3 regions of the Neptunomonas sp. ABH4_499 genome follow, and region 1 is predicted to be linked to each of the others. Evidence: predicted binding sites of a transcription regulator. Region 1 holds the regulator's gene; each other region holds the start of a gene.

What was found. Region 1 encodes FliA, which starts transcription of late flagellar genes. Its sites were predicted from a motif close to CTAAAGTTNNNNNNNNNNCNGCCGATA; they were not measured.
Region 2: ACXAF9_RS08370 (flagellar protein MotY) is a predicted target of FliA. The motif match lies at 1,984-2,010, and genes of this name have one in related genera.
Region 3: ACXAF9_RS06870 (DUF5610 domain-containing protein) is a predicted target of FliA. The motif match lies at 1,917-1,943, and genes of this name have one in related genera.

The regions. Positions count from the first base shown of each region.
Region 1 covers NZ_JBSWXK010000003.1:5,121-8,354, forward strand. Annotated here, with positions in the region: gene ACXAF9_RS03325 (protein phosphatase CheZ) at 1-306, opposite strand, end outside; gene cheY (chemotaxis response regulator CheY) at 330-704, opposite strand; gene ACXAF9_RS03335 (RNA polymerase sigma factor FliA) at 830-1,543, opposite strand; gene ACXAF9_RS03340 (MinD/ParA family protein) at 1,569-2,384, opposite strand; gene flhF (flagellar biosynthesis protein FlhF) at 2,399-3,234, opposite strand, start outside.
Region 2 covers NZ_JBSWXK010000006.1:177,989-181,222, reverse strand. Annotated here, with positions in the region: gene ACXAF9_RS08375 (argininosuccinate synthase) at 1-958, opposite strand, end outside; gene ACXAF9_RS08370 (flagellar protein MotY) at 1,045-1,941, opposite strand; gene rnt (ribonuclease T) at 2,136-2,762, shown strand; gene ACXAF9_RS08360 (OmpA family protein) at 2,855-3,234, opposite strand, start outside.
Region 3 covers NZ_JBSWXK010000005.1:129,513-132,746, reverse strand. Annotated here, with positions in the region: gene ACXAF9_RS06890 (NAD(P)-binding protein) at 1-5, shown strand, start outside; gene ACXAF9_RS06885 (DUF2889 domain-containing protein) at 40-654, shown strand; gene ACXAF9_RS06880 (RrF2 family transcriptional regulator) at 722-1,186, shown strand; gene rraA (ribonuclease E activity regulator RraA) at 1,218-1,712, opposite strand; gene ACXAF9_RS06870 (DUF5610 domain-containing protein) at 1,977-3,098, shown strand; gene ydiJ (D-2-hydroxyglutarate dehydrogenase YdiJ) at 3,184-3,234, opposite strand, start outside.

The DNA.
Region 1 (3,234 bases):
CTCAATGACGTAATTCAAACGTTCGGTTGCATCATCCATAATCGGGATGGAACCGCCCGGATCGATGTTCGAATACTGCTCAACATCCACCGATGCAGAGAAGGACTTAATCGCTTCGTGCAAACCGCGGGTCAGATGCCCCACTTCGTTATAGAAAGCGTGGTGACGAAACTCTTGCAACTCTTGGATGATTCCCATCGCCTTGGACAGATCGCCCGCTTTGGTCGCCTCCACCAGCTCGCCAGCCTTCGCCTCTAAATCAGCTTCGAAACTGCCCAGCCCTAATGAGAAGTCTTGTTCAGACATAGTAAAATCCCCTTCGGGTGGTATTAGCCATCGATGCGCTGGAAGATCTTATCGATCTTTTCTTTCAGAACCGCTGCGGTAAATGGCTTAACAACGTAGCCGTTTACACCCGCCTGAGCGGCAGCAATGATCTGCTCACGCTTCGCTTCGGCGGTCACCATCAGGATTGGAATCCCTTTCAGGTTCGGATCTGCACGGACGGTCTTAACCAGATCAATCCCGGTCATGCCCGGCATGTTCCAGTCAGTAACAAGGAACTGAATACCGCCTTGCTGAAGGATAGGAAGTGCTGTTTTGCCATCGTCCGCTTCAACAACGTTGTTGAAACCAAGATCGCGAAGCAGGTTTTTTATGATGCGTCTCATTGTGGAGAAGTCATCTACCACAAGAATCTTGATGTCTTTTTTCAAGACAATATCCCCCAATTTCAGAAACCCACATAAGCCTAGATGGGCTTATCTGTTTTAGTCTGACTAAAATCTAGACCAGTTTTCTGGAAAATGGCTACTCAGGGGGAATAAATTTAATGCCAATCCCTGAGTCGACCACGTAATCGGTGGGCTGCTTGACTATGAATTTGGCTTACGCGGGATTCACTGACGCCGAGTACTTCGCCTATTTCTTTCAGGTTAAGCTCTTCGTCGTAGTAGAGAGAGAGGACCAGTTTCTCGCGATCCGGCAGCGTATTAATGGCATCTGCTAGGGCGCGTTTGAAGGCACTTTCCTCACCGTGGTGACTTGGGCCAGGATCATCTCCTGCCAGCTGTTCGCTGGGGCCGTCATCGCCATCAGTGCTGGTAAGTTCTTCATAACTGAACAACCGGCTCTCTACCGAATCGCGAAGCAATTCATGGTATTCAGCCACACTGATATTCATTTCGGCCGCAATCTGGGAATCTGAAGCTTCTTTTCCGGTTTCTGCTTCAACTTTTTGGATGGTTTCGCTGATTCGACGCCCGTTACGGTGCACTGAACGTGGTGTCCAGTCGCCACGGCGCACTTCATCGATGATCGAACCACGGATACGGATACCCGCATAGGTTTCGAAACTCGCGCCTTTGGAGGCATCGTACTTTTTAGCCGCTTCCAGCAAGCCGATCATGCCGGCTTGAATCAAGTCGTCCAAAATGACGCTGGCGGGCATACGGCCCATCAAATGATGTGCAATACGCTTAACCAGAGGTGCATATTGTTGGATGATTTCGTGACTTGTGGCAATTTCTTGCGGGTTGTACATGGAGCCCCTTCCAGACCCGGAAACTTTACATACTTTGGACGAGACGCTCGACAAAAAATTCCAAATGCCCACGGGGCACTTTCTGAACAGGCCAGCTGTCCACTTTTGCCGCTAATTGACGAATCGCCAAAGCTACCTTGCTCTTCGGAAACGACACCAAAACCGGTGATTGTTTCTGTACTGCTTTGCGAACACACTCATCATAAGGGATTGAACCCACGTATTGAAGAGTCACATCAAGAAACCGGTCCGTAACGGTCAATAATTTATTGAACATGTTACGTCCTTCACTCTCGCTGTGGACCATATTGGCCAAAACTCGAAAGCGAGACATACGATAATCCCGATTCAGTAGTTTAATCAAGGCATAAGCATCGGTAATTGAAGTAGGTTCATCACACACCACCACAAGCACCTCTTGTGCGGCACGCACAAAGCTCACGACTGAATCGGAAATACCCGCCGCGGTGTCGATGATCAGAACGTCTAGCTCCTCCTCGACATCGTTAAAGGCGTAAATGAGTTCAGCATGCTCATGCGCACTTAAGGAGGTCATCTCCTGAGTACCTGAGCTTGCTGGCACAATGCGGACCTGATCGTTCACGTTGAGCATGATGTCCGTTAAGCGGCATTTGCCATCCAACACATCGCTGATGTTCAACTTTGGACGCAAGCCCAACATGATATCGACATTGGCCAATCCCAAATCAGCGTCCATCAACACGGTACGACGCCCCATATCACCGAGCGCCATCGCCAAGTTAACCGAGACGTTGGTTTTACCCACCCCGCCTTTACCGCCGGTTACTGCAATCACCTTTACAGGATGTTGATTTGTCATGCCAAATTTCTGTGTTAGCTCGCTGAAGAAAGAGCCGAATCATTACCGGACTGTCGCGCTCGCTCACGCTCAATCGCTTTTTGTGCGGTAATGACAGCTCGGCTGATCAGGTCATTTCGTTGTGCCACTTCGATATCATCCGGCACTTTTTGGCCGTCAGTGATGTATGCGATGGGCAGCTGTCGCTCAACCGCTAAGGTCAGCGCTTCGCCCAACGTGGCGGACTCATCCACTTTACTGAGGACACATCCATTTAAACCGATGCTTTGATAGTTATCGTACGCATCTTCCAAAACTTGACGCTGACTTGAACAAGACAGCACCAGTAACTTCTTCATTCGTATGGAGATATTAGTCAGCATCTCCTTTTGCGCTTCACTATGGCGCTCGTGCTGACTCATACCAGCGGTATCAATTAAGACCAATTTCTTGCCGCGAAGCCCACTTAGGACATCTTCCAACGAATTGTTTTCATCAACAACCCGCACAGGGACATCCAGAATCCGGCCGTAAGTTTTAAGCTGCTCATGTGCCGCAATCCGGTAGCTGTCGGTCGTGACCAGTGCCAGACCCGCACTGCCATGTTGAAGCACGAATCGTGCCGCAAGCTTACCAATGGTGGTGGTTTTGCCCACGCCCGTTGGACCCACAAAGGCGATCATGCCACCCCGGTCGATGTAGTCCTCTTTCATTACAGGAAGCGATTCGGTCAGTTTGGATAACGAAGCGCGCCAAGCTTTGGTAAGCTCAAGCCCTGCTGGCAAACCAGCAATTAAGTGATCCGCTAAATGTTGACCTAAGCCTACTCGCTCAAAGCGCTTGGCAAGCTTACCTTCCATGGAGCTGGCAG
Region 2 (3,234 bases), on a different contig from region 1:
AACCGTTGTAAACCAACTCGGCGTAACGAGGCATCAGCTCATCTTTCAAGTGTGCCGCTTCACGGTCCAGAGTAATGGACTCGATCGCACGGTGCGCACGCATCATGATGGTGCCGCCTGGTGTTTCGTAGCAACCACGAGACTTCATGCCGACAAAGCGGTTTTCTACGATGTCCAAACGGCCAATGCCGTTAGCGCCACCGATTTTGTTCAGAGTTTCAAGCACGGTCGCAGGAGACATGGCTTCGCCATTAATGGCAACGATGTCACCGTTTTTGTAGCTCAACTCAAGGTAAGTCGCTTCATCTGGCGCTTCCTCTGGGGAAACCGACCAGCGCCACATATCATCTTCAGCTTCGGCCCAAGGATCTTCCAAAATGCCGCCTTCGTAAGAGATGTGCAGCAAGTTAGCGTCCATTGAGTAAGGTGACTTTTTCTTCTTGTTCGAGAAATCGACAGGGATGTCATGCTTCTCGCAGTAAGCCATTAACGTTTCACGGGATGTCAGTTCCCACTCACGCCAAGGTGCGATGACTTTAACACCCGGCTTCAGAGCGTAAGCGCCCATTTCGAAACGTACTTGGTCGTTACCTTTACCCGTAGCACCGTGAGAGATAGCATCAGCACCGGTTTCGTTGGCAATTTCAACCAGGCGTTTTGCAATCAATGGGCGAGCAATAGACGTACCCAACAGGTATTCGCCTTCATAGATTGCGTTTGCACGGAACATTGGGAATACGAAGTCGCGAACAAACTCTTCGCGCAGATCTTCGATATAGATCTCTTTCACACCCAAAGCTTGCGCTTTTGCACGAGCAGGCTCAACTTCTTCGCCCTGCCCCAAATCGGCTGTGAACGTTACGACTTCACAGTTGTAGGTTTCTTGCAACCAACGAACAATAACGGATGTATCCAGACCACCGGAGTAGGCCAGAACAACCTTTTTAACATCAGACATTCATCTGCTCCAAAGAATCAACGGCTAACGCCACTCAAACGGAATTAAGCGCCCAATCATATCACTTACAAAGAGAAAATGCCGCATCAGTCTCGCTCAAGGCGAATTGTGGTTCTTCGGTTTCGAGCTCGGTTATCGGCCGTATTGTTTGGAACAACGGGGTAACGCTCACCGTGAAAGCGCGTTGTGATCAGATCTTCCGATATGCCTTGGGCCACTAAATAGCGGGTGACCTCTTCGGCTCGTTGCTTAGACAGATCTCGGTTAAGCAAGCGACGACCGGCATTGTCGGAGTGACCATCGACAAAGACCGAGCGAACTTTATCGTCTTCTTTTAGATATTCGACGATTAAATCCAGACGATCCTTAGTCGCATCGGATAAACGCCACTGCGCAGGAGGATACAGCACCGCCGTCCGCGCCACTTGGCGGTAATTCACCGGCAATAAGTTATCCACGCACTTGGCATAATCAAGATAGGTTTTTTGGAAATTAACCGAGGAGAGCGCCACATTCACGCTTTGACTTGAACCCAACCAGTTTGGGATTCGAAACGTTGGGAACATGCCGCCATAAAGAGAAGCGAGCATTTCACCGGCGTAGCGCTCATCAGCCACGACTTTTCGATCGTTGATCGTCACCGGGATATTACCAATCGCTTTAGGTGCACTGCCCGGCTGCCAAGGTGATGCCGCAGCCACTAAACGAATACTGCCCGAAAAACTCCCTTTTTGGGTGGGCACCAGCTCAAAAACGGCGCGCTCCCCTGCTTCGTGCACAAATGTACCCGCTCCAAAGGACGGTATAGGCTGACTTAACTTACAGTAGAAGCGGGATTCTTCCAGATCCCACTGGGACTCATCGATCGGTGCAACAAAGCTTACGGCATCGGCACTTGAGACGAGACAAACACCCAAAAGCCCCGTAAACACGAGGCTACGGCCATGCATCAAACACTGTTTAGGTAAGAGTCTTGCTCGCATTCAGAGTGCACCAACGATTAACAAATCATATCCACTTAAAGGTATCGGCGGAGTTGGTCTGTGCTTAAGGGGGAGGTTTGGCCTAATCTATGCAGCCTGATAGAATGGGATTACGTGTGTTTGACCACTTTTTAAACATTGTCCGTTATAAGCGGTAAGGATCCCTTTTGAACAATCACTCAGCAGCTCACCTCATGGCTGAGCGCTTTCGCGGATATCTTCCAGTGGTCGTGGATGTAGAAACAGCCGGATTTAACGCGAAAACCGATGCGCTTTTAGAGATTGCCGCCGTTACTCTGACGATGGATGAGCAAGGGTATTTGATCCCTGATCAGTCCTTCTCAGCGCAAGTGGACCCTTTTGAAGGTGCCAACCTAGAACGCGCCGCTCTGGATTTTACGGGGATTGACCCGTTTGACCCAGACCGCGAAGCCGTACCCGAACTTGAAGCACTTGAGATCATCTTTAAACCGATCCGCAAAGCGGTTAAAGCACATGGGTGCAAACGCGCTATCTTAGTGGGCCACAACGCTTCGTTCGATCACGGCTTTGTGTCGCAAGCTGCATTACGTACCGACATTAAGCGCAATCCATTCCACCCCTTCTCAACGTTCGATACCGCAACCTTAGCAGGCTTGGCTTACGGTCAAACCGTGTTAGCGAAAGCCTGTGATGTTGCCGGAATCCCCTTTGATGGGAAGCAAGCCCACTCAGCGCTTTATGACACCGAAAAAACGGCCGAGCTTTTCTGCGGCATTGTTAACCGCTGGAAAGACTTAGGTGGCTGGGACATGGTGTTAGCGCTGCAGGACTCTGACTGATACGCTCGAAAACGCGTTTACGAATCCAAATAAAAATAGCGGCATAGGCCGCTATTTTTGTGTACTTTTTAAAGCGCTCACTTCTTAAAGACTTACTTCAAAACCAATACCACTCGACGATTTTGCGCACGCCCAGTTTCTGTGGCATTGCTCGCAATCGGTTTTGCTTCTCCCAAACCAACGGCGGTCAAACGAGAGGCATCAATACCTTGAGATACCACGTAGCTCTTAACCGATTCTGCACGGGACTTGGATAAACGGCGGTTGTACTCATCGGATGCCACAGAGTCGGTATGACCTTGAACCTCATAGGAGAAGCTATTGGCCTTAAGGGTCTGCACCGTATCGTTAAGACGAAGTTTTGCCTGCGCTGTCAGATCAGAGGATTTATACTCAAACTCAACCCCATTTAAGGTTATCTCTTTTTCTGGCTCACATCCGTTCTGATCAACCGCACGCCCTACAACGGAGT
Region 3 (3,234 bases), on a different contig from region 1:
TTTAAACCATCACAGGTGTTAAACCATAACAGGTGTTGTATGCCCCTACCCCCCTCTGAAGATCGCACACTTTTTCATACCCGTACAGTCACTTGCAAAGGCTATAACCGCACAGATGGCCTGTGGGATATCGAGGGGCACATGACAGACATCAAGCCTCATGATATGCCATCTCCAGAGCAAGATGGCTCTATCATCCAAGCGGATGAGCCACTGCATGATATGTGGCTGCGCATTACCGTGGATATGGACCTTGTGATTCATGATGCGGTCGCCGTTATGGACCACACGCCTTTCTCGACCTGCCCAGAGATAGCCAATGCCTACATAAAACTGATTGGCTTACAGATTAAAGGCGGCTTTACCAAACAGGTAAAAGCGCTTTTGGGCGGCACTCAGGGGTGTACCCACCTTGTTGAGTTATTAGGCCCCATTGCAACCACCGCGTTTCAAACCACCCACCAAGAGCGCAAAAAAACGCAAGATTGGGGCGAAGGTCAGTCTGTCCCTGGCATCATGGATACGTGTCACAGCTGGAGCCGCTCTGGCCCTGTTGTTAAGCGATTATGGCCGCATTTTGCAAAAGACAGTGGACAACAGGTTTCCAAACCCGTTAAAAAAGAGGTCATCCGCTTTTCAAATGACGATGAATGAGTCAGGAACCTTTTAAGGCACCAAATGACTAAGTGTCGTCAAAGGGACTCATTAGTAGGATGATAGGATGCAACTGAGCCGATTTACCGATTATTCTTTGCGCGTTTTGCTCTACACAGCGGTACACAGTGATCGATTAACGACACTTGCTGAAGTCGCTGATTTTTTTGATGTTTCACTCGAGCATCTTCGTAAAGTCGTGCATGCCATGTCCAAATCTGGCGACCTTAAAACCTATCGAGGCAAACACGGTGGCTTTACATTAGGCAAGCCCGCCGACGAGATCAACATCGGTAAAATCATTGCCCAATCGGAAAAACAGGGCAATCTGATCGATTGTTCCAGTCAACACTGTCGACTCGATGGACAATGCTCTTTACACCCGATCCTGTGGGAAGCCAAACAAGCTTTTATGTCTGTTCTTGAGCGCTACACCCTTGCAGACTTACTGGACCATCCCGAAATGCGCCAAACGCTGATCGCAACGGACCTGTTCCACGAAGCCCCGGTACCGCAAGCAGCCAATGGATAAAGCCCGCGTTACACGGGCTTAGTCGTTTTGGTTACTCAACATCATCCAGAGACAATGGCTTTTCCGATACCAAAACGCCGTTGTTATCCGCATAGACGTATTCACCAGGGACAAAGGTGATACCGCCAAAGGTCACATCAACGTTTAAATCACCGAGTCCACGCTTATCGGTTTTCATCGGATGAGTGCCCAGAGCTTGAACCCCCAAATCCAACTGACTGATCGCGTTGCAATCGCGTAAGCAACCATTGATGATCACCCCTTCCCAGCCATTGGTAACCGCTTTTGCCGCAAGTAGATCCCCCAGCATGGCCCGACGCATCGACGCACCGCCATCAATCACCAGTACTTTACCTTTACCTGGCTGCGCGACTTGCTCACGTACCAGCGAGTTATCTTCAAATGCTTTGATCGTTACGATCTCCCCGCCAAAGGTCTCACGGCCACCAAAGTTAGCCATCATAGGGTCCATAACACGGACAAGGTCGGGAAACTGATCACACAATTCGGGTAGTAGATCTTCCATGGGAATCTCCTTTAAAAGTGGCCCACCATCGTGAGCATCAAGGTGTAGATGAGATCCATTCTAGTTTTTGCACCCGCGAAATGCATTACAACCATAGACCAAGCAAGAACCCACCAATGTTGTAAAAACAGGCGTTTAACGCAACTAAGCGCAGCCACTTTAGGTTTTTTTGCCTGAAAATTATTCACTCAGGCCGATAAAGCACTACAGATGGACTAATCTGAGTCGATATAACGGAGTACACACACAAACAGGTTGTTGATCATGGCTATCACGTTGCAGTCTCAATTCAGCTCGCAGATGAGCGCCACATTGAGCAGTTACAAAGCACAAAGCGAAGAGCGTACTCCAGAAGCGACTTCTCAGGATGCCCTGATCAGCCGACTTGCGAGCAACATTCCCGGCATGTCCGCTGGTGATCTAAAAGAACTGAACCAAGATGACTTCACGCCTGAGAAAGTCGCCAATCGTATCGGTGATTTTGTTGCTCAAGGCTTAGAAGCCGCACGACGCAGCGGACGCTCCGAAGAAGATGTCCAGAAAATGTACGATGCAGCCGTAAAAGGCGTCGAAAAGGGCTTTGCTGAAGCCAAAGAGATTCTTGATAACTTAAATCTGCTCTCGGACACTATCGAAAGCAACATTGATACGACGTTTGAAAAAACCTTTGACCGCTTAACCGAGCTTGACCCATCGCTAGCGGCCGAAAATGCCTCAAAAAGCAGCACCATCGAGCGCTTAACCGCCGCTCAACGGTACGACCAAGCTGAGTCAATGTCCTTGGAGGTTAAGACTCAAGATGGCGATACGGTCACGATCAACTTTAGCAATCAGTCCCGAACCGAACAAAGTATGGGCTACGAGACCGATGGGAGCAACAGTAGCAGCGTTTATAACGTGAGCCGCAGCGAAGAAAGCAACTACCGATTCTCGGTTGAGGGCGATCTAGACGAAGACGAGATCGACGCTTTGCAAAACTTGATCAAAGACGTCAACGAAATTGCAGGTGAGTTCTTTGATGGCGATGTCCAAAAAGCGTTTGATATGGCCAGTGAATTCCAAATGGATAAAACTGAGCTAAGCTCAATGAACTTGCAGTTGGCGCAAACGAAACAGTACAGCTCCATCGCCAACTACACAGAAACCCAGACCAACGCCGTACACGAGGCCCCTGGAAAGCGACTAGGCCACCTGTCAGATCAGTTTGCGGCGCTCGGTCAGGACCCAAAATTGAACTTCATGCAGGAGATCCGTGAGTTCAGTGAAGAGCTGCTCTCTTCATTGGTATCCCAGGATGCAAGATACCGTGAAGCCAACAGCGAAGAACAGTCGATTTTTGATGCCAATCTAGAATCTTTAATCTCGATGGCTAACGAAGAATTGTGATGTCGTTTGTACACTCTGAGGTTTTTCGCCTCACACTGGCCCTTTTCTAAGGGCCATTTTTTTATCTGTTTCCACTCACCTGTCGCTAACCAGTCGTATCTTGCCTTGTCGACTTAGCCGCCCGGATTAGGGCTAA